One region of the Mesorhizobium sp. Root695 genome, then DNA from elsewhere that is predicted to be linked to it. Evidence: predicted binding sites of a transcription regulator. Region 1 holds the regulator's gene; the other holds the start of a gene.

What was found. Region 1 encodes PhoB, which activates phosphate uptake and scavenging genes when phosphate is short. Its sites were predicted from a motif close to TGTCATNNANCTGTCAT; they were not measured.
Region 2: the regulator PhoB is predicted to act here: its motif matches at 6,883-6,899, upstream of ASD99_RS11885 (PhoX family protein).

What each region holds. Positions count from the first base shown of each region.
Region 1 is NZ_LMHO01000042.1:28,824-45,081, forward strand. It holds gene ASD99_RS25425 (sensor histidine kinase) at 1-980, shown strand, start outside; gene ASD99_RS25435 (hypothetical protein) at 1,413-1,739, shown strand; gene ASD99_RS25440 (YMGG-like glycine zipper-containing protein) at 1,825-2,070, shown strand; gene ASD99_RS25445 (CHASE domain-containing protein) at 2,160-3,797, opposite strand; gene ASD99_RS25450 (ATP-binding cassette domain-containing protein) at 3,959-4,759, opposite strand; gene ASD99_RS25455 (sugar ABC transporter permease) at 4,771-6,123, opposite strand; gene xylF (D-xylose ABC transporter substrate-binding protein) at 6,267-7,307, opposite strand; gene ASD99_RS25465 (ROK family protein) at 7,579-8,826, shown strand; gene phoB (phosphate regulon transcriptional regulator PhoB) at 8,843-9,532, opposite strand; gene phoU (phosphate signaling complex protein PhoU) at 9,552-10,259, opposite strand; gene pstB (phosphate ABC transporter ATP-binding protein PstB) at 10,285-11,088, opposite strand; gene pstA (phosphate ABC transporter permease PstA) at 11,085-11,936, opposite strand; gene pstC (phosphate ABC transporter permease subunit PstC) at 11,940-12,929, opposite strand; gene pstS (phosphate ABC transporter substrate-binding protein PstS) at 12,992-14,050, opposite strand; gene ASD99_RS25500 (PAS domain-containing protein) at 14,573-16,258, opposite strand, start outside.
Region 2 is NZ_LMHO01000010.1:84,115-100,372, forward strand. It holds gene ASD99_RS11835 (lipo-like protein) at 1-213, shown strand, start outside; gene ASD99_RS11840 (adenylate/guanylate cyclase domain-containing protein) at 301-1,677, opposite strand; gene ASD99_RS11845 (hypothetical protein) at 1,819-2,070, opposite strand; gene ASD99_RS11855 (phosphatase PAP2 family protein) at 2,300-3,019, opposite strand; gene ASD99_RS11860 (hypothetical protein) at 3,035-3,376, opposite strand; gene ASD99_RS11865 (sensor histidine kinase) at 3,547-4,938, shown strand; gene ASD99_RS11870 (LuxR C-terminal-related transcriptional regulator) at 4,935-5,597, shown strand; gene ASD99_RS11875 (hypothetical protein) at 5,732-6,232, opposite strand; gene ASD99_RS11885 (PhoX family protein) at 6,967-8,970, shown strand; gene ASD99_RS11890 (hypothetical protein) at 9,108-9,332, shown strand; gene ASD99_RS11895 (GNAT family N-acetyltransferase) at 9,352-10,032, opposite strand; gene ASD99_RS11900 (MarR family winged helix-turn-helix transcriptional regulator) at 10,029-10,514, opposite strand; gene ASD99_RS11905 (flavin-containing monooxygenase) at 10,598-11,794, opposite strand; gene ASD99_RS11910 (phosphatidylglycerol lysyltransferase domain-containing protein) at 12,144-13,181, shown strand; gene ASD99_RS11915 (ABC transporter permease) at 13,211-13,972, opposite strand; gene ASD99_RS11920 (ABC transporter ATP-binding protein) at 13,969-14,895, opposite strand; gene ASD99_RS11925 (cytochrome ubiquinol oxidase subunit I) at 15,199-16,258, shown strand, end outside.

The DNA of each region.
Region 1 (16,258 bases):
TCGCCCTGCATCCTGCCGAAAGCGGCATGCAGCTTGGACGGGCTCTTCTCCATGCGTTGCACAATGCCGGTATTTCTGTTCTCTATCAGGATCGCGAGATGAAAACCGTATGGGCGCGCAACATGCGCGCGCCCTGGGTTTCGGACACTGCCGACGGCAACGGCATACTGCCGGCGGCGCAGGCCGATCGCATTGGCGAAGCCAAGCGCGACGTCATCGCATCCGGCAACCCGCAACGTCTCGAGATCAGCGTTCCCGTCGAGGATGGCATCCGTTGGTTTTACGTCTGGATCGATGCCGACCATGGCGATGGCGGCACGGTGCAAGGCGTCGTCACCACGATGGTCGAAACGACCGAGCAGAAACGTCGTGAGCAGACCCTGACGACGCTGTTGCGCGAAGTCAGCCATCGCTCGAAAAACCTGCTGGCGATCATTCAAAGCATAGCCACCCAGACCGGGCGCTATTCCGACGGCATTGGTGATTTCCTGACACGCTTTCGCGGCCGGCTGCAATCGCTGGCTTCGTCTCAGGATCTCGTCACCTCTTCCAACTGGCGGGGTGCCGCACTTCGCGAACTGGTATCGGGCCAGGTTGGCCGCTACGGCGGGGATCCGGTGAGAAGCCTGCGCTTTCAGGGGGCAAACCCTTATCTCAATCCGAACGCTGCCCTGCATATCGGCCTTGCCATGCATGAACTCGCCGTCAACTCGGTGAGCTATGGCGCCCTGTCGCGGCCCGATGGATTCGTCGAGGTTACAGCCAACCTGACCGCCGACCACACTGGGACCTCCCTGTCTCTGACATGGGCCGAAGCGATCGGAGCCAATGATAACAGGCGTAGCGAGAAGCGCTTTGGCAGTGTCACACTCGAACGGGTCGTGCCGGCATCGCTGAATGGTAAGGCGACGCTTGAAATCGCGGCTGGTCGCCTAGAATACCGCCTTGTCGTTCCGCACGGCAATTTCGAGACGGACTGAGCGACCCGCATCTACGCCAGTTTCTTAACCGGCGGTTCACCATAAAAGCCGATGCTGTGTTTCCCAAATACCGCCGGAACCTGTTGCATCTTCGGACATTTCCGCAGCAGGACTTGCAGCATGGTGCGGGAGGAATGCCTTGACGGTAGCCGGCATGAACAGACTGGAACAGGCCGCTCGGATGTCCATGGGCGAGTTTGAAGACTCCGAGGCATCCGCGCCACCGCTGCCTCCTGTTCCTCACGCTTCGTTGCACCTTGTCGCTCTGGGTCTGGCCGCGGCTATCGTCGCGGTCGTCCTCTTCCAACTGGCTTACTGACGTCCGCGCCACCTGCGGCCTTGGTCGATCCCATGTTAATTCGCCGGTAGGTCTCGCAGCGCAGGAACTTTGCGGAATGTGGACCGTTACCGTGGCGAGAGGACATTATCGTCATGGAACACATTGCTGCATTGCTGCTGGTCATCGGCTGCTCGAACACGATGGCCGATTGCCGTGAGTTGCAGATCCCTGTCAGCGTTTTCGAAACCGCCGACCAATGTGTCGCCGAACGCCCGTTCGCCATGGGCGACGTTGAAGGACAGGCTCAGCACATCGTCGCCAAATGCCTTGCGGTCGACCCGGCGCTCGAAGACGACTACGATCAGGTGGTGTGGAAGGTCGGCCGGGACGGTAGTCTCGACGCATCCTTGGAGATTTCGAATATCGTGGTTGCGTCGAACTTGACGCGCCCCGAAAAAGACTATCTTAGCCAACAATAAATTCAGGCGGGCAAAGGGCGCCATTTCATGCTAAATCGCGGTCGGAGCTTATTTAAAGTGAGGACAAAAAGTGAGGAGTGACTCTATGCGGAAGATACTTATCGCCATGGTTGCTGTGGTCGCGGTCAGTGGCTGCACCTCGACCGAACAGGACGTGGTTGGCGGCGGCCTGATCGGCGCCGGTGTCGGCGGTCTGGTCGGTGGCGGCAAGGGCGCGCTGATCGGCGCCGCAGTCGGTGCCGGTTCCGGCCTGCTGGTGCGCAACCTGCGCAATGGCTATTGCCAGTATCGCGATCATCGCGGCCGGATCTATACGGCGCGCTGCAACTAGTTCGAGCGATAATCGAAACGTCGATCCGGAGACCGGTCCGCCGGTCTCCGGATTTTCGATGTTTGATGCTGGCCGCCTGACGATCGCCGTCAGTTTGCCAGAGGGATTCTGATTTCCACATTCAGCCCATTGGCCCGGAAATCACGCTTGATCGTGCCGCGCAATTCGCGCGTGACGTTGAGATCGATCAGCTTGGTGCCGAATCCGGTCTTGGCGGGCGCTTCGAGTTTCTTCTGTCCGGTTTCGCGCCAGTTGAGAGCCAGCGTCCTGTCGCGCCCACGCCCTTCCAGCGACCAGTCCACCTTCAGAGACCAATCTCCCTTGAGCGAATCGCCGGGTTCGCAGTATTTCAGCGCATTCGTCGCCAGCTCGTGGAATGTCAGGCCGAGCGCTTGCGTCGTGGTTTCGTCGAGCAGCACTTGTGGTCCCGACAACAGCCCTTCGGGCAACTCCTTGCCGAACACCTGACCCAACTCGATGCGCAGGAGATCGCCAAGATCGGCCTTCTGCCACCGCGAGCGTGTCAGCATGTCCTGGGACGCCGCCATCGCCTGCAGCCTGGCCGAGAAAGATTCGGAAAACTCATTGACGTCGGTGGCACGCGATGCCGTCTGGCGTGCGATCGCCAGAACCCTGGTGATCGAATTCTTGATGCGGTGCTTCATCTCCTGCAGCATCAGGTCTTTTTCGAGCAGGCTCTTTTCCGTCGTTTCGTGCAAGCGCGACGCCGCCTCATAGGCCCGCTCCTGATACCGCGTCACCAGCGCGATGGCGCCCGCCAGCAACAGGCCGAATAGCCCCAGCATCACCGGAACGGCGCGCGACGACGGCTGCGAGAAGGCGCTCGTCGGCCGGAACAGGACAGTCCATGGCCGGCCGGCCACCATGATCTTGCGCGCGACCAGCAGTCTGTCCCCGAAGGTCGAAGCCGGGGGCGTCTCCGACCGGAACAACAGATTATCGCCATTCACCGCACCGTCGCCGTCGTAGATTTCGGTGTTGACCGGCAGCAGCGGCGACCGGCTGAGCGCGGTCTGGAAAAGGTCGCGAGCCCGAAAGGCCGCATAGAGAAAACCGGCCGTGGAGGATCTGGACGCATTGATGACGTCGGGTGCGGTTTCAATATTGAGCCGCACGAAGACGAGGAAGCCGGTGAACGTCTGCGCGGCACCGGTGTCCTGGCCCAGCTGCACCAGCCCGCTGGCGTGCTGGTCGTCGTCCGACATTGCCTTTTCGATCGCCGCCCGCCGCACCGGTTCGCTGAACATGTCGTAGCCGATGCAGCTCTGGTTGGACGGGTCTAGCGGCTCGAACAGCACGATGGGCGCGCGCCAGGGCTGCGTGGTGTCAGGAAAGATTGGATGGTTGACGCCATGGTCGTGCAGCATATCGCGCTCGACCGCCGCCTCGTCTCCGGTCTTCGCAAGCCTGAGATAGCCGATACCGCGCAAGCCGGCAAAATTGTTGTCGACATCGAGCGCTTTGAAGAACGCCTTGAACTCGTTGCCGGAAATATCGCCGTTGCGGGCGTCGAACAGGGCTCGCATCGAGCGCAGCAGCGACAAGTGCAGGTCGATGCGGCTCTCGATCCGGTTGAGCGCGTCGTCGGCCGTCGCATCGAACTTGATGCGGGCGGCCTCCTGCGTCGCAAAATAGGCGAACCCGGCCATCGTCATGCTGATCAGCGCAACGGCAATGAACGCGACGATTGGAAAAAGCTTCTTCAACGGATGATGCGGTCCCTGAGCATGTCGGGCCTTTATGAGCAACTCGCCGTGCCAACACAATGGCAAGGCCAAGCCATCCTGACGGCTGGCATATCACATGGGCGGCAACCAGCGATCCTGCACCCTGTTTGGCCAAGAGGGGCGGCGTCAGCCGGAAGGCTTCAGGCAGCGATCTTCAGCGCGCCTGGTCCGGGAATGGCGCCGGGCGGGCATTTGCCCAGAATGATCATGCCGAGCACTTCGTCCTGGGTCACGTCGGTGGTGCGCGCGGTGCCGACGACCTGGCCGTTCTTCATGACGCAGACCCGGTCGGCAAGCTCGAACACATCGTGGATATCGTGGCTGATCAGGAAGATGCCGATGCCGTCGGACTTTAGCTGCTTGACCAGTTCGCCGACCTGCGCCGTTTCCTGCGGGCCAAGCGCTGCCGTCGGCTCGTCCATGATCAGGATGCGTGCGTTGAACAGGATCGCGCGCGCGATCGCCACCGATTGCCGCTGTCCGCCCGACAGCTTGATCACCGGCTCCTTGAAGCGCTGGAAGCGGGGATTGAGCCGGCCCATAACCTTGCGCGCCTCAGCCTCCATGGCGACGTCGTCGAGCGTGCCCCAGGCGGTCATCAGCTCACGGCCGAGGAACAGATTGGCGGCGGCATCGACATTGTCGGCCAATGCCAGCGTCTGGTAGATCGTCTCGATCCCGTATTTCTTGGCGTCGCGCGGGTTGGAGATCGATGCCTCCTCGCCATTGACGAAGATCTGGCCCGAGTCGCGCTTGTAGGCGCCGGACAGGATCTTGATCAGCGTCGACTTGCCGGCGCCGTTATGGCCGAGCAGCGCCACGACCTCGCCGGGGAAAAGATCGATCGAGGCGTCGTCGACGGCGCGAATGCCGCCAAACGCGATCGAGATGTTGCGCATATCGATCAGTGCGGTGGCTGCAGGAGCAATCTTGTCTGTCATGGCCATGCCTCCTAGACGCGCTTGCGATAGACGGTGTCGAGCCAGACGGCGACAACCAGCACGGCGCCGACGACGATGCTCTGCAGCGGCGAATCGACGCCGAGCAGCACCATGCCGGACTGCAGCGACTGCATCAGCAGCGCGCCGAGCATGGCGCCGATGATCGTTCCCGAGCCGCCGGCGAGCGACGTGCCGCCAATGACGGCGGCTGCAATGACCAGCAGCTCGTCCAGCGTTCCAAGCACGTTGGTCGCCGAATTCTGCCGGGCCGAGGAGATCGCGGCGGCGATCGTGGCCAACACGCCCATGATCATGAACACCTTCATGGTGACCCAGCGCGTGTTGATGCCGGCGAGATTGGCAGCCTCCGGATTGCCGCCGATGGCAAAGACATAGCGGCCGAACCGGGTGCGGTTTGTGATGAAGGTCATGACCAGCCCGACGGCGATCGCCATCAGCACGGGTATGGCGATGCCATGGGCGATGAACAGGCCGCCTTCGGGAACGGTGATGTTGTTGGCGGCCGCATACCTGTTCACGATGCCGATCGGCCAGGGATAGGAATTGGCGAGCCAGACCGCGCCAATGATGACGGCGCAGGTGACGACGCCGAGCAGCGCTTCGGCCCAGATCGGACGTAGCGGAAACCGGAAACGCTTGCGCTGCACTCGACCGTTGAACAGTGCAGACACCACGGCAAGACAGGCGACGATCCCGACGACCCAGCTCCAGGTCGCGCCGATCGAGCCCGCCGGCCCGCCGCCCATGAGCTGAAAGGTGGCGTCAAGCGGCGCCACCGTCTGGCCGCTCGTGACCCACCAGGCGGCACCGCGCCAGACCAGCAGGCCGCCCAGCGTCACGATAAAGGCGGGCACTTCGAGATAGGCGATGACGAAGCCTTGAAAGGCTCCGATCAGCAGGCCGAGCGCCAGGCCGATGACCAATGCCAGGACCCAGATCCACGGATTGCCGAGTTCGAGCCCGACAAACCGCACCAGGAAATGCACCTGGGCAAAGCCCATCACCATGCCGATCAGGCCCTCGGCGGAACCGACGGACAGGTCGATGTTGCGCATGACGATGACCAGCACCATGCCGCAGGCCATAATGGCGACCGCCGATGTCTGCACCGACAGGTTCCACAGATTGCGCGGCGTGAGAAAGGTGCGGCTGTCGAAATCGAAAGGATTGACGCCGAGGCGCAGGCTGGAAATGACATGTAGCCCGATCCAGATGATCAGCAGGGCGCCGATCATCCCGAGCATGCGGGTATCGATCTCGGTCGCCTTCAGGAACCGGGCGACCGCGCCGAGCTCCGAGGCACGCGCTGTGTCGGCCTGCGGGTTGGACGTCGTGTCGGTCATGATTTCCTCCCACCGGCTGGCCGTCTGACGCGGATGCCGGACCCAGCCTAGAAGCTATCTGCGTGATGCGGAAACACAAATCTATTTGAGAAAACGCCGCGGCTTTTGGGCCGCGGCGTTCAGATATTTCGAAGTGATCCAGATCAGTTGCAGGCCGCGACGCTGCCGGCGGCGACGCCCGCGCAGACTTCGTCCTTCTTGATCCAGCCGGCGTCGATGACGACGTTGAGATTATCCTTGGTGATGGCAACCGGGGTCAGGAACAGCGACTTGACGGTGTTGCCGCCCGGCGTCGTGAAGTCCTTGGCGCCGGCAATGTCGCTCGTCTTCTTGCCATCGGCGAGCTGTGAGGCGATCTCGGCGGCGTTCTTGCCGAGTTCGCGCGCGTCCTTCCACACCGACACGGTCTGTGTGCCGAGCGCGATGCGGTTCAGCGCGGCGTGGTCGCCGTCCTGACCCGAGACCGGCACGGTGCCGGCCAACCCTTGGGCCGTCAACGCCGCGACGACGCCGCCGGCGGTGCCGTCATTGGCCGCGACCACGGCATCGACCTTGTTGTCGTTGGCGGTGAGGAACTGTTCCATGTTCTTCTGGGCGTTGGCGGGCAGCCAGCCGTCCGTATAGGCCTCGCCGACATTCTTGATCTTGCCGCTGTCGATGGCTTCCTTGAGCACTTCCATCGAGCCCGAGAACAGGAAGTCGGCATTCGGATCGGCACCCGAGCCCTTGATGAAGACATAGTTGCCTTCCGGCTTGACCTTGAACACTTCGCGGGCCTGCATGCGGCCGACTTCCTTATTATCGAAGGTCAGATAGAAGACGTCCTTGTTCTCGATCAGACGGTCATAGCCGACGACCGGAATGCCTTCGTCCAGCGCCTTCTGCACCGCCGGGCCGATGGCCGAGGCATCCTGCGCCAGGATGATCAGCGAGTTGGCGCCCTGCGAGATCAGGCTTTCGACATCGGTAAGCTGCTTGCCGGGATTGGACTGCGCATCGGCGGAGATGTACTTGTCGCCAGCTGCCTCGATCGCCGTCTTCATGGCAGCCTCGTCGGTCTTCCAGCGCTCTTCCTGGAAGTTGGACCACGAGACGCCGATGACCTTGTCCTTCGCCTGCGCGACCGACGCGAGCGTCAGCGACATGGCGACACCCGCCAGGATGGCGGCTGTGAATCTTTTCATAATATCCTCCCTGCGCCGCGTATGGCGCGACCAGACTGACCCTAAGGCCGGCACAGAGGCTCTATTTTTTCGAGCCTCGAAAAAATACTGGTCCAACACCCGAACGCTGTCAACATCGATTCTGATGGATTTTGATGTCCTTCCGAATTTTTTTCGAGCCTCGGAATAAATAAATGACAGGGCCGACCGCTTCTGCCAGTATTTGACCGCGTTGACGGCAGCGTTCCAGGAGCAGGAAAGAACCGCGGCGACCCGGAGGATGTGAAGAAACATGTCGGTCGGAATCCGCCACGACGATTTGCGCCGGCGCAACCGGGCGATGGTGATTGCGGCCGTGCGCCGCGCCGGACAGCCGTCCCGCACCGAGATCGCGGCGACCACGGGCCTCAGCCATTCGACCATCTCGGCGATCTCGTCCGACCTGATCGGTGAAGGCATCCTGACCGAAAGCAAGCCAAGCGAAGCCGGCTCACTCAGACGCGGTCGGCCGCAGGTCGGCCTCAGCCTCAATCCGGAAGCGGCGGCGGTGATGACCGTGGTGCTGTCGCTGAATTTCCTCTCCGTCGCCGTCATCGACTACGCCGGCCAGGTGATATCAGAGGAACAGCGCCGGCTGGACACGCAGACAATGTCGCGCGACGCGCTGATCGGCGAATGCGTCGGCATCGTGCGGCGCCGCCTCGAAGATCCCGATCTTGACGTCCGCAGCGTCGCCCGTATCGCGCTGGCGATCCAGGGCATCACCGATACCCATGCTCGCGCGATGCTTTGGTCGCCGATCACGCCGCACACCGACATCGCCTTCGCCGACATACTCGAAGACGAGTTCGGCATTCCCGCCACCGTGGAGAACGACTGCAACATGATGGCGATAGCGCTGCGCTGGCGCGATCCTGATCGCTACCGCGACGATTTCATCGCCATCCTCTTGTCGCACGGCATCGGCATGGGCCTGGTGCTGAAAGGCGAGCTGTTCACCGGCACCCATTCCTCGGGCGGCGAGTTCGGCCACATGATCCATCAGCCGAACGGCGCTCTGTGCCGCTGCGGACGGCGTGGCTGCGTCGAGGCCTATGCCGGCAACTACGCCATCTGGCGCAATGCAAGGCAGCTGGGCGAGGACGCAGAACCTGTCGCCGACGTCAGCGACGCCGACATGCGCGCCCTGGCGACCGCGGCCCGCGAAAAGGATGGCCCCGAGCGCGAGGCCTATCGCAAGGCTGGCGAAGCGCTCGGTTACGGCCTCGGCAGCCTGTTCGCGCTGATCGATCCGGCGCCCGTTGCCATGGTCGGCGTCAGCGCCGCCGCCTTCGACCTGATCGAGCCCGCATTGCGCGAGGCGATTGCCCAGACCGCCGGCGGCCAGCACTCGAAATCGATTTCCTTCGACACCGAGCCGAACGAACTGCCGCTGATCCGCGAAGGCTGCGCCATGCGCGCGCTGACCTTCGTCGACCAGGAGATTTTCGCGCCGGGCGCGCAGGCGAGAGGAAGCGTCGCAGGCAAAAACGTGGCGTGAATTCAGACGGGCGGGTTCAGTCCTCGCGGATCGCGTAACCTGCCCCGCGAATGGTGCGGATGACGTCGGGCATGCGGCCGTTGTTGACCGCCTTGCGCAGCCGGCCGACATGCACGTCGACCGTGCGCTCGTCGATGTAGATCGTCTCGCCCCAGACATTGTCGAGCAACTGGCTGCGCGAGAACACGCGGCCGGGATGGCGCATCATGAACTCGAGCAGGCGGAACTCGGTCGGCCCGAGTCGGATCTCGCTCTTCTTGCGATAGACCCGGTGCGATTCTCGATCGAGCACGATGTCGCCGACCTTCAGCACGCTGGACAGCACTTCCGGCTTGGCGCGGCGCAGCAGCGCCTTGACCCTGGCCATGAATTCCGGCGTCGAGAACGGCTTGACCAGATAGTCGTCGGCGCCGGTCGACAGGCCGCGTACGCGGTCGCTCTCCTCGCCGCGCGCAGTCAGCATGATGATCGGCAGCCGCTCGGTCTCGGGGCGCATTCTCAGCCGACGACAGAGTTCGATGCCGGAAACCGCCGGAACCATCCAGTCGAGCACGAGAAGGTCGGGAACGTTCTCCTGCAGCCGGATCTCGGCCTCGTCGCCGCGCGTCACCACCTCGACCTGGTAGCCTTCGGATTCGAGATTGTAGCGGAGCAGCACGCCTAGCGGCTCCTCGTCCTCCACCACCATGATGCGTGGCGCGATCATCGACTGGTCACCCCTGTCGTCATGCCGCCGGCGCGGACATCGCCGTTTCGTCCTGCTTCGGACGATTGGCGGGCAGTTGCGTACCGGTCAAAACATAATAGGCATTTTCGGCGATGTTGGTCACATGGTCGCCGATGCGCTCGAGGTTCTTGGCGCAGAACAGCAGATGCGTGCAGGCCGTGATGTTGCGCGGGTCTTCCATCATGTAGGTCAGGAGTTCGCGGAACACCGAAGTGTACTTGACGTCGATGCGTTCGTCGTCGGCACGCAGTTTCGCCAGGGCAGCGGCGTCGCGCGCCGCATATTCCTCGATCACGCCCTGCACCTGGATCAGCACCAGCTGCGCCATCCCGTCGATCGAATGCGACAGGTCGCGCGGCGTTACGCTGAGGCCGACGGTACCGACGCGCTTGGCGATGTTCTTGGCAAGGTCGCCGATGCGTTCGAGATCGCCGGCCATGCGGATCGAACCGACGACATGGCGCAGATCGTCGGCCATCGGCTGCCGCTTGGCGATCAACGTGATGGCGCGGTCGTCGAGCTCGCGCTGGCGCGCATCCATGATCGCATCGTCGGAGACGACGCGCTGTGCCAGGGCGTTGTCGGAATTCAAAAGCGCCTTGGTCGCACCGCCGACCATCGAGCCGGCGAGATCGCCCATGTCGCTGATGAGCCTGCTGATCTGACCGAGATCTTCGTCGAAAGAAGCGACTGTATGTTCGCCCATGATCTTATCCCTCGTATGCCTGAACTCAGCCAAAGCGGCCGGTGATGTAGTCCTGCGTGCGCTTCTCGCGGGGCGACGTGAAGATCTTCTCGGTGCGGTCGAACTCGACCAGTTCGCCCAGATACATGAAGGCTGTCTGCTTCGACACGCGCGCCGCCTGCTGCATGTTGTGGGTGACGATGACGATCGTGTAGTCGGCTTGCAACTCGTCGATCAGCTCCTCGATCTTGGCGGTCGACAGCGGATCGAGCGCCGACGCCGGCTCGTCGAGCAGGATGACTTCCGGCTTCACCGCCACGGTGCGGGCGATGCAGAGCCGCTGCTGCTGGCCACCGGAGAGGCTGAGGCCGCTGGCGCTGAGCTTGTCCTTGACCTCGGTCCAGAGTGCCGCGCGCTTCAGCGCCTGCTCGACACGGCCGTCCATCTCGGACTTGCTGAGCTTCTCGTAGAGCCTGATGCCGAAGGCGATGTTTTCATAGATCGACATCGGGAACGGCGTCGGCTTCTGGAACACCATGCCTATCTTGGTCCGCAGCAGGTTGAGATCCTGCGAGCGGTCGAGAACGTTCTGGCCGTCGAGCAGCACCTGACCCTCGGCGGTCTGGTTGGGATAGAGTTCGTAGATGCGGTTGAAGACGCGCAGCAGCGTCGACTTCCCGCAGCCCGAAGGCCCGATGAAGGCGGTGACGCTGCGCTCGGGCAAGGACAGCGTGATGTCCTTCAGCGCCTTGCTCTGGCCGTAGTAGAAGTTGAGGTTCTTCACCTCGATCTTGACCTTGGCTGCGGCCTCGGCGGCGATCGTCATGTCTGGAGACAACATCTGGCTCATTTGTCCTCTCTGCGTCCGGTCAGGCTGCGAGCAACGATGCTGAGCGCGAGAACCGTCAATGTGATGATGAGTGCACCGGTCCAGGCCAGTTGCTGCCATTCCTCGTAAGGGCTGAGCGCGAACTGGAAGATGGTGACAGGCAGGCTGGCCATCGGCGCGTTGAGATTGCTAGACCAGAATTGGTTGTTGAGCGCTGTGAAGAGCAGCGGTGCCGTCTCGCCGGAGATGCGGGCGATCGACAGCAATATGCCGGTGACGATACCGGAAAGAGCGGCGCGGTAAGCAACCGACTTGATGACCACCCAGCGCGGCGCGCCGATCGCGGTGCCGGCCTCGCGCAAGGCGTTCGGCACCAAATTGAGCATGTCCTCGGTGGTACGCACGACAACCGGGATGACCAGGATGGCAAGTGCGACGGAACCGGCAAGGGCCGAGAAATGCCCCATCGGCCGCACCAGCAGTTCGTAGACGAACAGGCCGATGATGATCGACGGCGCCGACAACAAGATGTCGTTGATGAAGCGCACGATCGTGGTGAGGCGTGAGAAGCGGCCATACTCGGCCATATAGGTCCCTGCCAGCACGCCGATCGGCGTGCCGACGATGACGGCGATGACCGTCATCACCACGCTGCCATAGATGGCGTTGAGCAGGCCACCGGCATCGCCGGGCGGCGGCGTCATTTCGGTGAACACCGACACCGAGAGGCCGGCGAGGCCCTTGTAGAGAAGCGCGCCGAGAATGAGCGCCAGCCAAGCAAGTCCGATGCCCGCCGCGACCAGACAAAGCGTCATCATCAAGGAATTCCTCGTCTTGCGACGGCGGTGAAGCGATGTGGCTGTCGACATCGGTCAGGCTCCGGTGCGGCGATCGATGCGCATCAGCATGTAGCGTGCGATGGCAAGGATCAGGAAGGTGATGACGAAAAGGATCAGGCCAAGAGCAATCAGCGATGACGTGTAAAGCTCGCCATCGGCCTCGGTGAATTCATTGGCGATGGTCGCCGAAATCGTCGTGCCGGGCGCGAACAGCGAGGCGCTGATGCGATGCGCGTTGCCGATGACGAAGGTCACCGCCATGGTCTCGCCAAGCGCCCTGCCCAATCCCAGCATGACACCGCCCATGATGCCGACGCGGGTGTAGGGAATGACGACGCGGCGCGTAACCTCCCAGGTTGTGCAGCCAATGCCGTAGGCGGACTCTTTCAGCACCGCCGGCACCGTGTCGAAGACGTCCTTGGTGATCGAGGTGATGAAGGGCAGCACCATGATGGCAAGGATCATCGACGATGTCAGCAGGCCGATGCCGTAGGGCGGGCCGGCAAACAGGCTCGACAATACCGGGACGTCATGGAAAAGGTTGATGAAGAAAGGCTGGATCGTGGTCTGCACGAAAGGAGCGAAGATGAACAGGCCCCATATGCCATAGATGATCGACGGGATGCCGGCCAGAAGTTCCACCGCGATGCCGATCGGCCGGCGCAGCGGCCGCGGGCACAGCTCGGTCAGGAATATCGCAATGCCGATGCCGATCGGCACCGCAATCAGGATGGATATGGCTGCGGTGACGACAGTACCGTAGATCGGCGCCAGCGCGCCAAACTTCTCGGTAACCGGATTCCAGCTCTCGGTTGTCAGAAACGACACGCCAAAAGTCGACATCGCCTGCCATGATCCGACGAACAGCGAAATCGCGACGCCACCCAGGATCAGCAGAACGAGAATGGCGGAGAAGCGTGTGGCCGCCCGGAAAATCGCATCCGTGAGCGCGAAGCGCCGCACCGTTGCTTCCCTGGCCTGCATGGCGGCTAACGATGGCATGGCTTCGGAAACGGTAGTCATCTAGCCCTCGCGTTCGAAAGAAAATCGGGAGGGCGCCTGGAAGGCGCCCTCCCCGTCAAGGATTACATGGCCGAGTAGATCGGCTTGCCGTCGCTGCCGACGACGTCCTTGGCCCAGGTGTCCTCGATGCTCTTGACCACGTTGTCAGGCATCGGGACGTAGTCGAGTTCGCTGGCCATCTCGTCGCCCTTGGCATAGGACCAGGCGAAGAACTTGAGCGCTTCACCCGTGGCAGCGGCATCATCGGGCTTCTTGTACAGAAGAACCCATGTCGCCGCCGTCATCGGCCAGGATTCCGCACCTGGCTGGTTGGCGAGAATCACGCCATAGCCCGGCTGCGAGCTCCAGTCGGCATTGGCGGCCGCGGCCGAGAACGCTGCCGCCGTCGGCTCAACCTTCTTGCCATCCTTGTTCATCATGTCAGTGTAGGTGAGCTTGTTCTGCTTGGCATAGGCGTATTCGACATAGCCGATCGCACCGCCGGTCTGCGAGACGTTGTTTGCAACGCCCTCATTGCCCTTGGCGCCGATGCCAACCGGCCACTCGAGAGCCGTGTTGACGCCGACCTTCGACTTCCAGTCGGCGTTGGCGTCGGCGAGATAGTAGCTGAAGTTGAACGTGGTGCCCGAACCGTCGGAGCGATGCACCACCGCGATCGCCTGCGAAGGCAGCTTGGCATCCGGATTGAGCTTCTTGATCGCGGCGTCGTCCCACTGCGTGATCTTGCCCATGAAGATGTCGCCGAGGGTCGGGCCGTCGAGAACCAGTTCGCCCGGCTTGATGCCTTTCAGATTGACGACGGGGACGATACCGCCCATCACCATCGGAAACTGTACAAGCCCGATAGACTCGAGATCCTCGCCTTTCAGCGGCGCGTCGGAGGCGCCGAAGGTAACAGTCTTGGCCTTGATCTGCTTGATGCCGCCGCCAGAGCCGATCGACTGGTAGTTGAGACCGTTGCCAGTCTCTTTCTTGTAGGCATCAGCCCACTTCGCATAGATCGGATAGGGGAAAGTAGCGCCAGCACCGGAGATGTCCGCGGCCATTGCAGCGGAAAGGGTGAGAGTGGACGCCGCGGCCATTGCAATTGCAACGGCCGCCGAGCGGATGAAATGTCTCATGTGGCCTGCTCCTGTTCGGAAGATGGTCTCTCGGCGCCATTCCTCTCGGCGCCCGCTGAGGCCAATAGCCTTCGATTATTACAGTCGCATGACAGTTTGATGTCACCCCGGTAACGCGTCATCGGGGTGGGGAAAACGCCGGCCAGCCGGCACTCCCGATTGAGCCCGGCTTTGCTCCCGGAATCAGGCACTTGCGCCGTTTCAGGCCGAGACCGGCCTGAAGTTTCGGGGCTGCCGCCTCGGCAAAGAAAATCCGGACGGGAGCGCGTTGCACTCGGCCAGACGGTGTCGTGGCCGGGCCATCGCCGAAAACAGGTCCGTTGGGGTAGGTTGACGCTGTCTCATGCCGGCGGTCGCTGCTCCCGCCCGTAACTGGAAAGAGCGGAATTCGAATGTCCCCATTGTCTCGGCTGGTTGCCGCCTTTGATATGGTGCGATCGCGCCATAGTCTTGGCCGCTGGCGGGGGCGCGAATCTTCGCCGCATTCCCCGCAACCGGCCGGAACCGGCGCGACGTCGGCCCTTAGCCGGCGTTGCGCTGAGCCTGGCGGCTGACGCCGATCCAGCGCTCGACCTTCTCGAGCAGGGCGCGGGGACTGATCGGCTTGGGCAGATAATCGTCCATGCCGGCCTCCAGGCAGCGCTCGCGATCACCCTTCAGGGCATGCGCGGTGACGCCGACGATCGGCACATGCGTGCCGGTCTCTTCCTCCAGCCGGCGAATGGCGGCGGTTGCCTCGAGCCCGTTCATCTCGGGCATCGAGACGTCCATCAGGATCATGCACGGATTGAGCCGGCCGAAGGCGTCCAGTGCCTTGCGGCCATTGCCGACGATCTCGAAACCATAGCCGGTCTCGCCGAGAATCTGGGTGAACACCATCTGGTTCACCTCATTGTCCTCGGCCACCAGGATATCCAGCCTGTCGCCGCCCCCCGTCACGGGTGGCCGGGGGCGAATCGAAGGCGGTTGCAGCAGTGCCCGCTGTTCGGACGGCGCCGAGGGCTGTGACCGCGCAACATTGCTCGCAGCGACGTCGGCTGCGAGCGGCAGCGCGTCGCTGCCGCTCGTGTTGTGGCGATGCCGCTGGATGGTGGCGACCAGCGTTTCCAGCAGCACCGAAGAGCGCGCCGGCTTGATCAGCTGGGCATCGATGCCAAGATCGCGATAGCTGGTGTTGGCGAGCGACTGATCGACCGAGGTCAGCATGATGATCGGCGTCTCGGCGAGGCCGGCGGTGTTGCGCACGACCCGCGCCATTTCGGCGCCGCTCATCTCAGGCATCTGGTAGTCGAGCACGACGCAGTCGACCGGCACGCCATAGGCGGCGGCGGCGACGAGCACCTTGAGGCCCTCGGCGCCGCTCTCTGCGGCGCAGGAATCGAAGGTCCACGATGTCATCTGCTCGGTCAGGATGGCCCGGTTGACGGCATTGTCGTCGACGATCAGCACGCGCGCGCCGGTCACGTCCACCGGCATGATGCGCTGCGCATTCTGTTGTCCGGCCTTGGGCAGCGTCACCGTGAACCAGAAGGTCGAGCCCTTGCCTTCGGCGCTCTCGACACCGATGTCGCCACCCATCAGTTCGACCAGCCGCGAGGTGATGGCAAGACCAAGTCCGGTGCCCTCATGCCGCCTCGTCGAAGAGGTGTCAACCTGGCTGAATTTTTCGAACACCAGTTTCAGTTTCTCCGCGGGGATCCCTATGCCGGTATCGGTGACCGAGATGGTCAGCTTGGTTCCCGTCGGAACCCGTTCGCCGGTCACGTCGACCAGCACATGGCCCTCGTCGGTGAACTTCACCGCATTGCCGAGCAGGTTGGTGACGATCTGCCGGATGCGGCCGACGTCACCGATGAAATGGTCGCCAAGCCCGGGCTCGACGCGCACGATGAGCTCGAGGTCCTTCTCCTTGGCGCGTGTCGATACCAGCGTCGCGACGTCCTCGATCGCCTCGGCAAGATTGAAGGGCGCCGGATCGAGCACCAGCTGACCGGCATCGATCTTGGAGAAGTCCAGGATGTCGTTGATGATGGTGAGCAGCGCGTTGCCCGATTTCACGATGATGTCGGTAAATGTCTTCTGCTTCGGGTCGAGGTCCGATTTGGCCAGGAGTTCGGCCATGCCGAGCACCCCGTTCATCGGCGTGCGGATCTCGTGGCTCATATTGGCGAGGAATTCCGACTTGGCGCGGTCGGCGAGCACGGCGCG
Region 2 (16,258 bases), on a different contig from region 1:
GCTTCGGCGCAGTCGAATTACTCGCGCAAGGAAATCCTGCACATCCGCCACCACTCGCTGTACACACCGCGCGATTTCGACCTGTCGCCCTATTTCCGCATCGTCAAGCCGACGCTGGAATATGGTTTCGACTACCGGCAGATGGTCTGGGACGACAAGGCAAGCACAGACGCCGCAGCCGTAAAGGCTGGCGAAATCGCCTCAGACGCGTAATGGCTTTCGGCCTGGTCAGGACATGTCCCTATGGCGCGGCCTACCGCTATCCAGCCGAGATGCAGGCGTTTCACATGGCGGCCTGTATCACGCCGAAACCGCAATAGCACCCTGGTTTCCGGCTCTGTGTTCTACCCAGACATGGACCGGTTCGTCCCGGCCGCGGATGCTCACCGGTCCATGATCGCGCGCATTCGACTGTGTCGTGGGCGATTCCGCCTTCGCGGCCTCAATCAGTCGTGACCCAAAGCAAATATTCGCCTGAAGCTCACGGCATAGCGACTGCAAACGGCTGGCGACGTTGACGGTGTCGCCCACCACCGCGAAGGACAGATTGCGCTCGCTGCCGACCGCGCCGATGACCACTGCTCCATATTGTGCACCGATCCGAACGTCCAGCGGCGGGTACCCCCTGGACACCCGCTGTACATTCCAGTCTTCGAGAGCGGCGACCATCGCTTCAGCGCACTGGATGGCCCGCGTCGCGTCGTCATGGCTGGCTTGCGGAACCCCGAATGTCGCCATGATGCAATCGCCGATATAGTTATCGACGGTGCCATGGTGATCGAAAACGACCTGTTCCATGCGACGGTGGAACTGACGCAGAAGTTCGAACACTGCTTCGGCCGGATGATCCTCGGAATAGTGTGTGAAGCCGACAATGTCGGCGAACAGCACCGCGATATCCTGCCGGCGGACCGGGCCGAAGGGCTCGTCATCGGTGGCGAGCTGGTCGACGACATTGGGCGAAAAATGCCGGGCGAGATTGGCGCGGGCGCGCTCTGCCTTGACGTAGTCTTCCGACAGAAGTCGGGAACGATAGACGACCAGCGCCATGATCGCGCCGATAATCAGCACAACCAACACGTTGGTCGCCTGCGCAAATGTATCGACGAAATTGGGGTTGAGATAGAGGTTCAGTCGCTCTGTCATCGGCAGCGAATAGAGGTTCGTCGCCGGAATGACGGTTCCAGGATAAGAAATCACCCATCCCACCCCGATCGCCCATGTCAAGGCCGCGAGCGCGCCGAGATAGAGCGCCAATCGTGTCGAAAGGGTCAGCGCGCCAAGGCATACGAAAATCAGCAAGAATTTGAAGCTGCCCTCGCGCAGTTGCATTGCGGCCGGCGCGACCTCCAGGGAAAACGGGTTGGGCATTACCAGCAGGACGGTCAACAGAATGATGTCCAGCGTACCGACGACGTAGCCGATCCACCATCGCGCCGTGCGGCGGCGCGCAAAGAGAAACTGGATCAGGCCGACGAGCTGGAACAGCACGAGGCCCGCCAGCACGAAGAGCAGCGAAGCATCCCAGCGGCTGATCAATGAAAAGAAGCAGGAGATCACAGCGAGCGAAGCCGTACGGGCCCAGAACTGCAATGCAGCACCCTGGCGTTCTGCACGCGCCCGCAAATTTTTCAGGCGCGAATAGCGGCGAAGTTCAAGTGTTGGCGCGGTCGACATAGGATCACTTCGATTTCTTCGGCAAACCCGCCCTCTACAGTCTGGCAAATCAGTGCGCGAATCCTATCATGAATGTGATTTCATTTTTGAACCGCGGCTGCAAAGAGCAAGAATGTCCGGATAAAAGATCATTTGGCCGTGTCAGGCCGGTAACGGGCGGCGTCCCCTTGCAGGAGCGGCGGGCCGATCGAACGCGCCGGCATCGCGCGGGTGTGGGCCGATCGGCATGATCGCCGGAAATGGCGTCGCGCCAAAGGCAAACGTCCATTTGTAGCCGACCAGCCCAACCTCCGGCGTCGACTGCTGGTCGTGATGGGCCAGCAGTTTGGCGCGGTCGGCCAGCTCCTGCGTCTCGCGCCGCACCATCTCCGCCGTCTCCGACGTTTCAACCATCATAATGCATATATGACACATGTGCCCTCTCGTGAAACCGGATGGCGGGGAGCAAGACAGGCATGCTAGACTGGTATTGCCGGGAAGATATCGACGCAGCCTTCCCTTTTCAGCATCGACAGGGGGGTAAGCAGTTGAAGATTTCCAGGGCTTTGATGACGTCGGCAGCCTTGCTGTCGGCGGTTTTGCTGTTGGCGGGTTGCGGGCACGGGCTGATTAACCGGCTAATCTAATCTCCGGTCTCGCTGTCGCCGTTCAGGCGCTGACCGCGCCATCGCTGCCACGCCCGGGCAGTGAGCCAGCAAAGCATCGCCCAGACGAAGCCGGCGCACCAGCCGGCCAGCACATCCGACGGCCAGTGCACACCCAGATAGATGCGGCTGATGCCGACCAGCAGCGTCGTCATCACCGCCAGCGACAGCACATAGATCTTCGTCGTTCGCCCCGGCAGGAAGCGCGCTGCCAGCGCGCCGAGCGTCAGATAGGTCACTGCCGACAGCATGGCGTGGCCGCTCGGAAAAGACAGCGTCGTTTCGTTGACGAGATGCGAGACGAGTTCGGGGCGCGGCCGGTCGATGCCGGCTTTCAGCAGGCTCGACAGCACCTGACCACCGGCAACCGCCACGAAGATGAAAAGGGCGGTTGCCAGCCTGCGAATGAGCAGGAGATAGACGATTACCGCCGCCGTGATCAGCACCAGCACGCTGCCGCTGCCGAGGCTGGTGATATCGCGCATCGCTCCTTCCAGCCAGAGCGGGCCGATCGGGCTGTCGGGCTGGCCCGCCTTGCGGAAGGCGAGCAGGATTTCGGTGTCGAAGGCGTGCGGCGTGGTGGCCCGCGCCACCTCCATCAGCTCCTCGAAGCCCCAAAGGCCGGCGGCGATGACCAGGCCGGCCAGCAGGACCGGGAATTCGACCCGGTTGAGCAGCGCGTTCGCGGCGTTCTTCATCGGCAAATTCACCCGTTACAACCGGCCTTGCAGATAGGGTCCGAGTGTGATCAGCGCCACGGCGGCGATCGCCAGCATGATGCCGGTCGCCTGCAGCGCGTTGACGCGCTCGCCGAAGAACACCAGCGCGACGACATTCACCGAGACCAGCTGGATGACGGCCGACAGGCTGAACGACACCGACATGCCGAACTCGCGGATCAGCCGCAGCATGATCAGATTGCCCAGCGAATAGAGCGCCAGCGTCAGCAGGATCTTGCCCAGGCTCGGCGCCAGGCCCCATTGCTTGGCCGCCGTCGCCGCCAGCAGGAAAATGACAGTCGAAAAGCCAAGCTGCAGCAATCCCGAAAAACTCAACGCCCGTCCCCTCTCGAAGCGGCATCGGCCGCGTGTGTCGCGGACGTTGTTTCCGAAGCGCGCCGGGACGTCAAGCGACCTCGATCAAACGTAGCTCTTGGCAACGGCAAGAGGGAGGGTCAATGTGCGGATATCGCCCCGTCTGTCGATTCAAGGGCGGTCAGGGGTTCATGATACGCATTCTGCAAAACCTGGTGCGACGCTGGAGCGAACTTTCTCTTGCCCTGCAATTCGTCGTTGCCGGCGGCTTTGGCCTGCTGGCCGTCATGCTGGTGGTGGGCGCCTGGGTGACGGCGCAGATCCGGGAGGGCGTCATCCGCAATTCAGCCGCCACGACGGCCCTTTATGTCGACAGTGTGATTGCGCCGCTGCTTCCCGACCTGCGCAAGGACCAGGAGCTCAGCGACTCCGTCAAGCAGGCGCTCGACGAGACGCTGGGCCAGGGCGCGCTCGGCAAGCGCCTCGTCTCGTTCAGGCTCTGGAGCCGCGACGGCACGGTTCTCTATGCGAAGGAGACGGAGCTGATAGGCCGCCGTTTCGAACCGAGCAGCGGCCTGCGCTCTGCCTTCCAGGGCAATGTCGCCGCCCAGCTCGACACGTTCGACGAGACCGAAAGCAAGGAAGAGGCGTTCGGCGTGCCTTTGCTGGAGATCTACAATCCCGTGCGCGAGCCCTGGTCCGGCGAAGTGGTGGCGGTGACCGAATTCTACGAGATCGCCGACGAGTTCAAAGCCACCCTGGCTTCCGCTCTGTGGTCTAGCTGGCTGATCGTGGCCGGCGCGACCCTGGCGGCATTCCTGCTCCTGTCGGGCATCGTCCTTCGCGGCAGCCGCACCATCGACGATCAGCGCGGGGCGCTACGCCGCCAGGTGTCGGAGCTGCAGGGTCTGGTGACGCAAAACAGCGCCCTGCGAATGCGCGTGCAGCGGGCCTCCCGCCGCGCCACCGCGCTCAACGAAAGATATTTGCGCCGTATCGGCGCCGACCTCCATGACGGCCCGGCCCAACTCGTGGCCCTGGCGGCACTGCGCATGGACAGTCCGATATTTTCCGGCGACGGCCATTCGGGCGAAAGCCGCTCGACCGAGGTCGCGATGATCCGCAAGACGCTGGAGGATGCGCTACGCGAAATACGCGGTATCTGCACCGGCCTCGTCCTGCCGCAGATAGAGACGGCTGCCGCGCCGGACATTCTGCGGCTGGCCGTCAACGAACACGAACTGAGGACGGGAACGTCGGTGACACTCACGCTGGCCGGACAGTTGCCGGAGCCCGGGGCCTCCGAGAAGATCAGCATCTATCGTTTTGTGCAGGAAGGGCTGAACAACGCCTACCGCCACGGGCGAGGCAAGGATCAAGCGGTGAGTGCCGGGATGAAAGGTGGCAGGCTTTGTGTTGAAGTATCGGACGCCGGGCCAGGCTTCGATCCGGCACAGGTCGAGGGCCTCGGGCTCGCCGGTCTCAGAGAGCGGGTCGAAAGCATTGGTGGCCAGTTCGAAACCTTGACCGGGCCGCAAGGCACGCGATTGGTGATCCGTCTATCGGTTGAGGAGCAAGCATGACTGATGTCATTCGCATCGCCATTGTCGACGATCATCCCCTCTTTCGCGAAGGTGTGACGCGCAGCCTGTCGGAGATCGGAGGTTTCGAGATGGCTGGCGAGGGTGCAACGGCGCAGGATGCCGAACGCATCGCCTCGACGGTGCGGCCCGACATATTGCTGCTCGACATCTCCATGCCGGGCGGCGGTCTGGCCGCGGTTGCAGGCATCCTCGCCAACCATCCCGCCCAGAAGATCGTCATGCTGACCGTCTCGGAGGCCAATGCCGATGTGACCACAGCCCTGAACGCAGGGGTGCGCGGCTATGTCCTAAAAGGTATCGGATCGCGCGCGCTTGCCGACATCCTGCGCAACGTGGCGGCTGGCGAGAGCTATCTTTCGCCGACGCTGTCGGCCCGGCTGCTTTCGGATCTCCAGTCCCAGAAACCCGCCAACGCCATAGCGGACCGGCTGCGCCAACTCACCGAGCGGCAGACGGAAATCCTGCGGCTGGTGGCTGAGGGGCTGAGCAACAAGGAAGTCGCCTTGCGGCTGGAGCTTCAGGAGAAGACCGTCAAGCATCATATGACCGGCGTGCTGTCGAAACTCAATGTGCGAAACCGTACCGAAGCAGCCTTGATGATGCGTGAGGCGCGCGACCGCGACAGGAACCATCCTTAACAGTTCAGCGCATCTACAAAACCGGAACCGTTCCAGGGGCTTCAGTCATCGCGGCGCCGGGCCAAAACGAGGTCACCTCCGCCGGGGGGCGGCGGAGGTGACACGTGAAGCCGACCGTTGCCTGTTGGCAAGCTTCACAAGGCCTTGAGGCGGCCGACATCGGCCGGCGTGACCCGGCGGTCGATGATCGTGCGCCCGAGTGCATCCTCCATCCTGAAACGACCGTTCTCGATCTCTTCCGTTATGCCGTCGGGATGCCGGACCGTGATCTTGTTGCCTGTCACGTCGACCTTGTCACCGGTCACGGCATTGACATGACTCGCGCTGTTGCCGCTCTTGCCCCTGTTGGATCCCGATTTGCCGGCGTTACCGCTGTTGCCATTCCCGCTGCTATTGCCGCTGTTGCCGCCGCTGCTGTTGCCGGAATTGCCGCCGCTGCTGTTTCCGCCACCGTTGCCGTTTCCACCACCGCTGTTGCCGCCGCCATTGCCGCCCTTGCCCGCCTGTGCGCTGGCGGCATAGATCCCGGGAGCGGAGCCGTGGAGGACAATCTGATAGGGAGCGATGGTCAGCGCCAGCGCGGCCGCCGATCTGAGCGCCAGCCGGCAACAACGGGTCGTGACCGATCTGCGCATTCTGATCTCCGTCGATTGAGCCGGCGCCCACCCTCAACGTCGCAGCAGCAACCAACATCGCTGAAAGACGTGGTTCCCGGAAGCGACCTCCGACCGTTGCGGTTGTCACCCAGGACCTTTGCAAGCGCAAGATTGGACTAAAGTCCTGGGCTTGTGCTATATTAGCTTTGTATGAACGGCGCCGCGACAACCATCGCTGAACGGGAGACTGGCTTTCCCGATACCTGACGACGGAGACGCCGGACATCAAGTCACCTCCGCCGGGGGCGGCGGAGGTGACTTGTAACGCTGGCCTTTGCTTGGTTGACCTGTTTCACAAGGCCTGAAGACGACTGATATCGTCCGCCGGCGCCGGGCGTTCGACGATGGCGCGGCCGAGGGGCTCCTTCATCTCGAACCGACCGTTCTCGATCGCTTCCCAGGTGCCGTCTTTCTGGTGCGGTAGGGATGCTCGGTCTTGTTGCCGTCCACTTCGATCCTGTCGCCGGTTGCCACATTGACGGCGCCACAGTTGCCGCCATCATCGCCGCGTTTGTGCTGCTGCCGTCGCCATTCCCGCCGCCGCCTTCCCTGGCATGCGCCTTGCGGCAACTCCGAGAATGCCGGCCAACGGTGCATGCAGTGACTGTTGCGTCTGAAAGACCTCTTGATGTCACGAAAATGTGATCCGGCGATTATAAGGGTCAAACAGCTACCCATGCTCCAGCCATCCACGCAGCCAGAGGCAAGCCACCATGACTGACCATCGCTCCCCCGACGCCCGATTCCGCACCAGCCTGCTCGAGGAAAACGACGGCCCGGCCACCAACCCCACGGACAACCGCACCATGGGCGAGATCATCGCCGCGCGGTTTTCGCGCCGCGGGTTCCTGAAGGGCTCGCTGGCCGTCTCGGCCATCGCCGCCACCGTGAGCCCGCTGGCGCTTGTCAGCGCCGACGAAGCCCGGGCCGCGGAAGGCTCGGCCTTCGCGTTCGGCGAGCTGGAGGCTGGCATCGACGACAAGCATCATGTCGCGGCGGGCTACGACGCCGATGTGCTGTTGCGCTGGGGCGACCCGCTGTTTGCCGATTCGCCGGACTTCGACCCGACGAAACAGTCGGCGCAGGCGCAGTCCAGGCAGTTCGGCTACAACAACGACTATGTCGGCTATCTCCCGATCGACGGTTCGGCCGAACACGGCCTGCTGGTGGTCAACCACGAATACACCAACCCGCATCTGATGTTCCCGGGCATCGTCAAGATCGTCGAAAAGGACGGCAAGAAGTCGGCAGAAGTCGCACCCCTTTCGAAGGAGCAGGTCGATGTCGAGATGGCAGCCCATGGCGGCACCATCGTCGAGATCCGCAAGGACGCTGGTAAATGGCAGGTGGTGCGCGACGGCAAGCTCAATCGCCGCATCACCTCCAACACCGAAATGGTGCTGTCCGGCCCGGTCGCCGGCCATGACCGCGTCAAGACCAATGCCGATCCATCCGGCACCAAGGTTTTCGGCACATTCAACAACTGCGCCGGCGGCGTCACGCCCTGGGGCACCTATGTGATGGCTGAGGAAAACATCCACGGCTATTTCTCCGGCGGCTTGCCGGAAGGTCACAAGGAAGCCGCCAACTACAAGCGCCTCGGCATTCCCGAAGGCGCCTATGAATGGGCGGCGCATTACGACCGTTTCGACCTCGCCAAGGAGCCCAACGAGGCCAACCGCTTCGGCTGGATCGTCGAGGTTGATGTCAACGATCCGACCTCGACGCCGAGGAAGCGCACCGCCATGGGCCGCTTCAAGCATGAAGGCGCCGAATCGATCGTCGCCAAGGACGGCCGCGTCGTCTTCTATCTCGGCGACGACGAGCGCTTCGACTATGTCTACAAGTTCGTTACCAAGGCCGCGTTCAATCCGAACGACCATGCCGCCAACAAGGACCTGCTCGACGACGGCACGCTGCATGTCGCCAAGTTCGCCGAGGACGGCACGGTCGAATGGCTGCCGATTGTCTTCGGCCAGGGGCCGCTGACGGCTGAAAACGGCTTCGCTGGCCAGGCCGACGTGCTGATCGAAACACGCCGCGCCGCCGACCTGCTCGGCGCCACCAAGATGGACCGCCCGGAAGACATCCAGCCCAATGCCGTCAACGGCAAGGTCTATGTCATGCTGACCAACAATTCCAAGCGCAAGGCCGATCAGATCGATGCCGCCAACCCGCGCGCCGAAAACGCCTTCGGCCATATCATCGAGATATCGGAGGACGGTGGCGATTTCACTGCCGCCAAGGGCAAGTGGGAAGTGCTTTTGAAATGCGGCGATCCTTCGGTGGCCGATGTCGGCGCCACCTTCTCGACGGCAACGACGGCCAATGGCTGGTTCGGCATGCCCGACAATTGCGCTGTCGATTCGGCCGGTCGCCTGTGGGTCGCCACCGACGGCCAGGGTCCGAAAGCCACCGGCCGCACCGATGGCCTGTGGGCAGTGGACACCGAAGGGTCGGCGCGGGCGACCTCGAAACTGTTCTTCCGCGTGTCGATCGGCGCCGAAATGTGCGGCCCGCTGTTTGCGCCCGACGACCAGACCGCCTTCGTCGCCGTCCAGCATCCGGGCGACGGCGGCGAGGACTGGGAGGCGTTCGGCCGCCCGTCCTACTATGAGGACCTGTCGACACGCTGGCCCGACTTCAAGCCCGACATGCCGGTGCGGCCGTCGGTGGTCGCCATCACCAAACAGGGTGGCGGCAAGATCGCGGTCTGATATCCGGCGCTGGTTTGCAATCTCAAGGGAGGGACTTCGGTGACCCGAAGCCCCTCCCTTTTTCGTGAAATCACTCAAGCCTCGGGAAAGATTGGCAATTTAAACGTGGCGCCCTAGGTCTTTACCAGGAGATCGCCGTGTCGAAGTCCGTCTATGACCGTGGCTTGCTCAAGCCAGCCGATATAGCCAAGCTGCAGCGCGTGTTCGATGAGGCCTGCCGGCGGCGCGAAGCGCATCCCGATTCCGCCGATGCGCGCGAAATCGCGCTTAACCTGCTAGCCCTGCACAATGCCGGCATGGTCGAAGAGGACATGTTGATGGAGGCCGTCGGGTTCCGGCGGCTCGAGCCGAAATCGGCGTGAAGCCCGGCGGCGGCTTATCTTATTCAGCCCGCTGAACCACGGCCACATTGATCATGCTTCTGAATCGGAAGCCGATGGACTCGTACAATCCTATGGCAGCAGTGTTTGCGGCATAGGCGTGGAGGTACGGTATCTCGCCCCGTGCAAAAATCTGGTTTGCCACGAACAGCGACAGCAGCCGGCCGAGGCCGAGGCCACGGAATTCCGGGTGCGAACAGACGCCGCTGAGTTCGCTATAGCCGGGTTGCTTCATGCGCTCGCCGGCCATCGCCACCAGCCGGCCCTTGATTTTCACACCCCAGAAGTCGCCGAGGCTCAGCGCCCCTGATGTGAACGGGCCGGGTTTGGTGAGTGACGCCAAGGCCAGCATCCCGGCCGCATCCTCTTGCGTCAGACGTTGCACACGCTCGTCCGACACGGTCTGCAACGGCGCCTCGGCAATCATCTGCACGGCAGTGGCAGTCGACATCGCCGACAGGCCGACTGGCAGCGCAATGGCATCGGCCTGAGCCATGATCACGCTCTCGCCCAAGGATACAAGCTTCCCGAACGCCCGCAGGCTTTCGGCATCGTCGGTAGCGGTCGCGGCAAAGAGCGCGATTGACGGTGAATAGCGCCTGGCAAGCTTGCCACCTTGCGCGAAGGCCTGATGCCTCGTCTCCAGCGCGCTCCAGACGGGGCGATCAAGAACATGTTTCATTGCCTGGCGCCTTCTTTGACGCGGCGATCGAGCGGGGCCGCAGCCAGACCGTCCTCGATGGCAGCGAGTTGATCGAGAAGCGGCCCTGAAAGATCCCGGCACAAATCCGCAACGGCGCTCTCTATGCGCGGCCACACGTCCCGCTTGGCGACATCGACCAGGCGTTGACCTCTCCCAGACAGCGAGACCACCCGCCGCCGCTGGTCACCATCCGACTGGATGGCTTCGACCAGCCCCAGTTCGGCCAAAAGCGACACGCTTCTTGTCACACCCGGCTGTGTCAGCCCCAGCGATCGCGCCAGTTCGCCGACAGCCAAGGGTCCCAGTTTGTCGAGTGCTGCAAGCAGCGGGTACTGACTCGATTGAAGTGGAACCTCCAAGCCGTCGAGCAGACGCTGCGCGTCGGCCTGCAACTGCTCGCCAATGCGCTTCAACCTGCTGCCCAGGCAGAGGTAGCCAAGAGATCGTATGACGTCTTCCATGATCGGCCTGCCAATAAATGATAACATGTTATATAACATGGCAAATAACGGATCAAGCCGGCGTTCCGGCGTCTCCGGTCAAATCAGCGTGAAGCACCGGATCGGTGGGACACGCCAGCGGAAGCTGCGATCCGTTTTGCGATCGCCTTGGCCAGGATGCCGGCATTGGCGAAGCAGCCGCGGATGCTTGGCCGCATGCCGGTAAACCATAGGCCGGGCAGTTTCGGAACGGCTTGCCCGCCGTTGAAGAGTGGAACGCCCTTGCTGTCGAGCACGCCGAGCTTGCCGACCATCGGCTCCAGCCCGGTGCGATAGCCTGTCGCGGCGATGACGATGTCGGGGTCGATCAGGCTGCCATTGGCCAGGATCACGCCGTCGCGGGTGAATTCCCGTATGGCCGGCACGACGGTGATCTTGCCGGTCTTGATGGCGTGAACGGCGCCATCGTCGGCGGCGATCGCGGTATAGTCCGAGGTCAGGCGGCTGGCGCCCCCCGACGGCGCAGGCGGCATGCCGAATTTGGTCAGGTCGCCAAAAACCAGGCGCTGCGTTGCCGCCATCACCACATCGGCGACCCTCAAGGGCAAGCGCGCCATGAACGGCGAGAGCCGATGCACGGCGATCTTGGCGATCCGCTTGGGCAGGAGGGCGGGGCCGTTGCGGGCCGACAGCCAGATGGCGGCCGTGTCTATGTCGGCCAGGTGATTGAGCGCGTCGAAGCCCGAATTGCCGGCGCCGACGACCAGCACTTTTTGGCCCGCATAGTCCTGCGCGTCGCCGAAATCCGCCGAATGGATGATGCGGCCGGCGAAATCCTTCATGCCTTTCCATTCGGGAGTGAAAGGCTGCCTGTCGCGGCCGGTGGCGATGACGACATTGCGGGCCAGGCGCGGCCCCGCGCTGGTCCGCAGCACCCAATGATCGCCGTTGAAGGTGATTTCTTCGACGGCGACGCCAAACTGCACCGGCAGCCGGTTCTCCTCCCTGAAATCATTCATATGGCGGATGACGACCATCCTTTGCGGAAAGGCAGGGGTGCCCGGGGGATAGGCGAGACCAGGCAACGAAGAAAGATCGCGGTGGGTGTTGAGACGCAGCTGCTGGTGCCGCCGGTGCCAGGGTTCGGCCAGCCGGCTTTCCTTTTCCAGGATCGCCGTCGGAACGCCTGCGTTCATCAAGGCATGCGCGACAGCCAGACCTGCAGCGCCGGCGCCGACGACGATTGCCGGCTCCACCGTTATCGGCAGGTCCGCAACCGATCTGATTGTCGTATCAGTCATTCACTCTCGAATCCCATTCGACCGCCCACAAGGCTCGCATGACGATGTAACCGTTTGATCCCGCGCAGGACCCATACCCGCAAGCCGCCGCCGATTTTCGGGCCATGCGATTTTCGAGCCACTGTACCGCGGTTGCGCTCTATATGGCATATGCGCGATATCAACGGTAATCAGGTCGCGGCAATGTGATTGATTCGAGGCCCTGGGGGGCTGGCGGGTCTCTGTTATCCCCCACGCGCATGCCCGAAATCGCGTTCGATTTTCAAAGCCATGCGCAGAATCAAAGTGATACAGCACCTTTGCGCGTCCTGGACGCGCGGCGTTGTAGCCGGCACGCGGAATCTCGACCATGCCCTCCTTGCGGATCTATTTCGACAAAGTCCTTGAGGGCGCCGCGCCCAAGGTCGAGCGGCAGGCGCTGACCCATGTCGAACGCCTGGCGCTTGTTCGCCGCCATGGCGACTTCTCGCTTGCCTACTCCACCGCCGTGCAGAACAAGCTTTCCTACTTCGGCGACGCCGACGGCTACATCGCCTTCGGCACCAAGATGAAGCATCATTTCGCGCTCGGCGATCCGGTGGCGGCTCCTGCGCATCGAGTCGACTATATCAGACGCTTCGTCGAGGCCGCCGGCAGCCCGTGGTTCGTGCAGATCGGCGAGGAGACCGCACGCGTGCTGGCCGGGCTCGGCTACAAGGTCAATCGCTTCGGTATCGACACCCGTCTCGCCCTGCCTGAGCATGATTTTTCCGGGAAGCGCAACGAAACCGTGCGCTACTCCGAGCGCTGGCTGTTGAAGAAGGGCTTTTCGTTCGAAGAGGACAGGCGCACGATCCACCTCGACGAGATCGCCCGGCTTTCCCAAAACTGGCGCGGCGACCGCATCGTCAAGCGCTGGGAGATGGGCTTTCTCAACCGCCCGTTCGCCGATCATCTCGGCATCGACATGCGCCGTTTCGTGCTGCATGGCCCCGATGGCGAGCTGGTCGCTTTGCTTGACTTCGATCCGCTGTTTGCCGACGGCAAGGTCATCGGCTACACCACCGCCTTCAAGCGCAAGCACATCGATGCCTCGCCGCATGCCGAAATCGGCCTGACCAAATTCGCCGTCGACCGTTTTCGCGAAGAGGGCATCTCGGCTGTCACGCTCGGCCTGTCGCCGCTCGTCGACATCGACCCAAGCGGCTTTTCCGAAAGCGATTTCTGGCGCAACACCTTCCAGCGCGCCTACGACTCGCCATGGGTCAACCGGCGCAGGTTCAACCTGCAGGGCCAGGCTGCATTCAAGCGCCGCTTCCATGGTGTCGAGGAGCCGGTCTACATCGCCTTCCGCAAAGGGACGTATGTCGAGATGCTGGGGCTACTGCGGCTGGTCAAGGCGATTTGAGGTGGCCTACAGACCTGGGTTCGTCAGGGTCAGCTCCTTAGCCGATAACCTGTCCTGAAGATCCAGGCGACGATGGTTATGCAGACCAGCAGGAAGACGACGGTCATGCCAAGGCTGACGCCGACCGAAACGTCGGATTTGCCGTAGAAGCTCCAGCGGAAGCCGCTGATCAAATAGACGACCGGGTTGAACAGCGTCACCGTGCGCCAGACTTCGGGCAGCATGTTGATCGAATAGAAGCTGCCGCCGAGGAAGGTCAGCGGCGTGATGATCAAGAGCGGCACCAGCTGCAGTTGCTCAAAACTCTTCGCCCAGATGCCGATGATGAAGCCGAACAGGCTGAAGGTCACAGCCGTCAGCACCAGGAAGGCAAGCATCCAGAACGGATGCAGGATGGTGAGCGGCACGAACAGCGACGCTGTCGCCAGGATGATCAGGCCGAGGATGATCGACTTGGTCGCGGCGCCGCCGACATAGGCGATGACGATCTCCAGATAGGAGACCGGCGCCGACAGAAGCTCGTAGATCGAGCCGACGAATTTAGGGAAGTAGATGGCAAAGGAGGCGTTGGAGATCGACTGCGTCAAAAGCGACAGCATGATCAGCCCCGGCACGATGAAGGCGCCGTAGCTGATGCCGTCGATCTCGGTGATGCGCGAGCCTATTGCCGAGCCGAAGACGACGAAATACAGCGATGTCGAGATGACGGGCGAGACGATGCTCTGCAGCACGGTGCGGAAGGCACGCGCCATTTCCATCCGGTAGATCGCCCAGACTGCGCGCAGGTTCATGGCTCTCTCCTCACCAGATTGACGAAGATCTCCTCGAGCGAGCTGTTTTGCGTGTCGATGTCGCGGAACTGGATGCCGCCGGCCTCGAGATCGCGCATCAGCGAGGCGACGCCGGGCCGCTCGGCCTGGTTGTCATAGGTGTAGGTCAGCTGCCCGCCATCCGGCGACAGCTCCAGTGCGTAACGCGAGAGCGCTTCCGGAATAGACGTCAACGGGTTGCGCAGTTCCAGCACCAGCCGCTTGCGACCGAGCTTGCGCATCAGCTCGGCCTTGTTCTCGACCAGGATGATCTCGCCGCGGTTGATGACGCCGACGCGGTCGGCCATCGCCTCGGCTTCCTCGATATAGTGCGTGGTGAGGATGATGGTGACGCCATCCTCGCGCAGCCGGCGCACCATCGCCCACATGTCCTGGCGCAGTTCGACATCGACGCCGGCGGTCGGCTCGTCGAGGAACAGGATGCGCGGCTCATGCGACAGCGCCTTGGCGATCATCAGCCGGCGCTTCATGCCGCCCGACAGGGTAATCGCCTTGGCGTCCTTCTTGTCCCACAGCGACAGGTCGCGAAGCACCTTCTCGACAAAGCCATGATTAGCCGGCTTGCCGAACAGGCCACGGCTGTAATTGACCGTCGCCCAGACGCTCTCGAAGGCGTCGATGGTCAGTTCCTGCGGCACCAAGCCGATCAGGCTGCGCGCGGCGCGATAATCCTTGTTGATGTCGTGGCCGTCGACGGTGACGGTGCCCGACGAGCGGTTGACGATGCCGCAGACGATCGAGATCAGCGTCGTCTTGCCGGCGCCGTTGGGCCCGAGCAGCGCAAAGATCTCGCCGCGCTGGATGTCAAGATTGACCTCCTTGAGCGCGGTGAAGCCGGTGGCGTAGGTCTTGGAGACCCCAGAAATGGACAGGATGGAGGGCATGGCTGAAAACGGCTGCTTGAAAGAGGTCCCCTGATATAGGCCGAATGTCAGTGCATGCAACCGCAAGTCAATGCCGCTGCTGACAGTTCTCGACAATCGTGGGACGCGCAGGAGATCGAAGATCTGGGGCGCATTCGCGGACACCCGTGGCGACGTGCCGGACACCGGCGCAGAGGCTGAGCACATCACGCTGGCGTCATATTGGCAGGGCGCTGCGGCGTTCCGCCTCGCGGCGGGACGCCGCTTTGACCAGACCCGGCTTGCGCCCTATCCTTCAACCATAAGAAGCAGCTGGAGCCCACCATGGACCCGCTCATCCTGTCGCGCATGCAATTCGGCGCGAATATTTCGTTCCATATATTGTTTCCGACGATCACCATTGCGCTTGGCTGGGTGCTGCTGTTCTTCAAGCTGCGCTACAACGCCACCGGCGATTCCGCCTGGATACGTGCGTATTTCACCTGGGTGAAGGTGTTCGCACTGTCCTTCGCCATGGGCGTGGTTACCGGCGTCACCATGAGCTTCCAATTCGGCACCAACTGGCCGGGTTACATGGAAAAGGTCGGCAACATCGCCGGACCGCTGCTGGCCTACGAGATCCTCACCGCCTTCTTCCTCGAAGCCGCCTTCCTCGGCATCATGCTGTTCGGCTTCCGCCGCGTCTCCAACCGCATCCACACGCTGGCGACGGTGCTGGTCGCCGGCGGCACGACCGTCTCGGCCTTCTGGATCATCGCGCTCAACTCCTGGATGCAGACACCGGCCGGCTTCGAGATCCGCGACGGCGTGGCGCATGCCGTCGACTGGTGGGCGATCGTCTTCAACCCGTCGATGCCCTACCGGCTGGTCCATATGCTGCTGGCCTCCGGCCTCACGGTGTCGTTCCTGATCGCCGGGCTGTCGGCGCTGCGCTATCTCACCGGCGACCGCTCGGAATCGATGTGGAAGGCGCTGCGCACCGGCGTCTTCACCGCGGCGATCCTGATCCCGATCCAGATCTTTGCCGGCGACCAGCATGGTCTTAACACGCTGGAGCATCAGCCGCAGAAGATCGCCGCGATGGAGGCCAACTGGAACACCGGCCCCAACGTGCCGCTGGTGCTCTTCGCTCTGCCCGACGAGGCGGCCAAGGAAAACAGGTTCGAGATCGCCATTCCCGACGGCGCCAGCCTGGTGCTGCGGCATTCGACCAGCGGGGTGGTGCCGGGGCTGAACGACTACCCCGGCAACCATCCGCCTGTCTTCCCGGTGTTCTGGGGTTTCCGCATCATGGTCGGCACCGGCATCCTGATGCTGATCGTCTCATGGTCGGCGGCCTACTTCCTCAAGCGCCGGCACAGCCTGCCGAAGGCGCTCGCCTTGC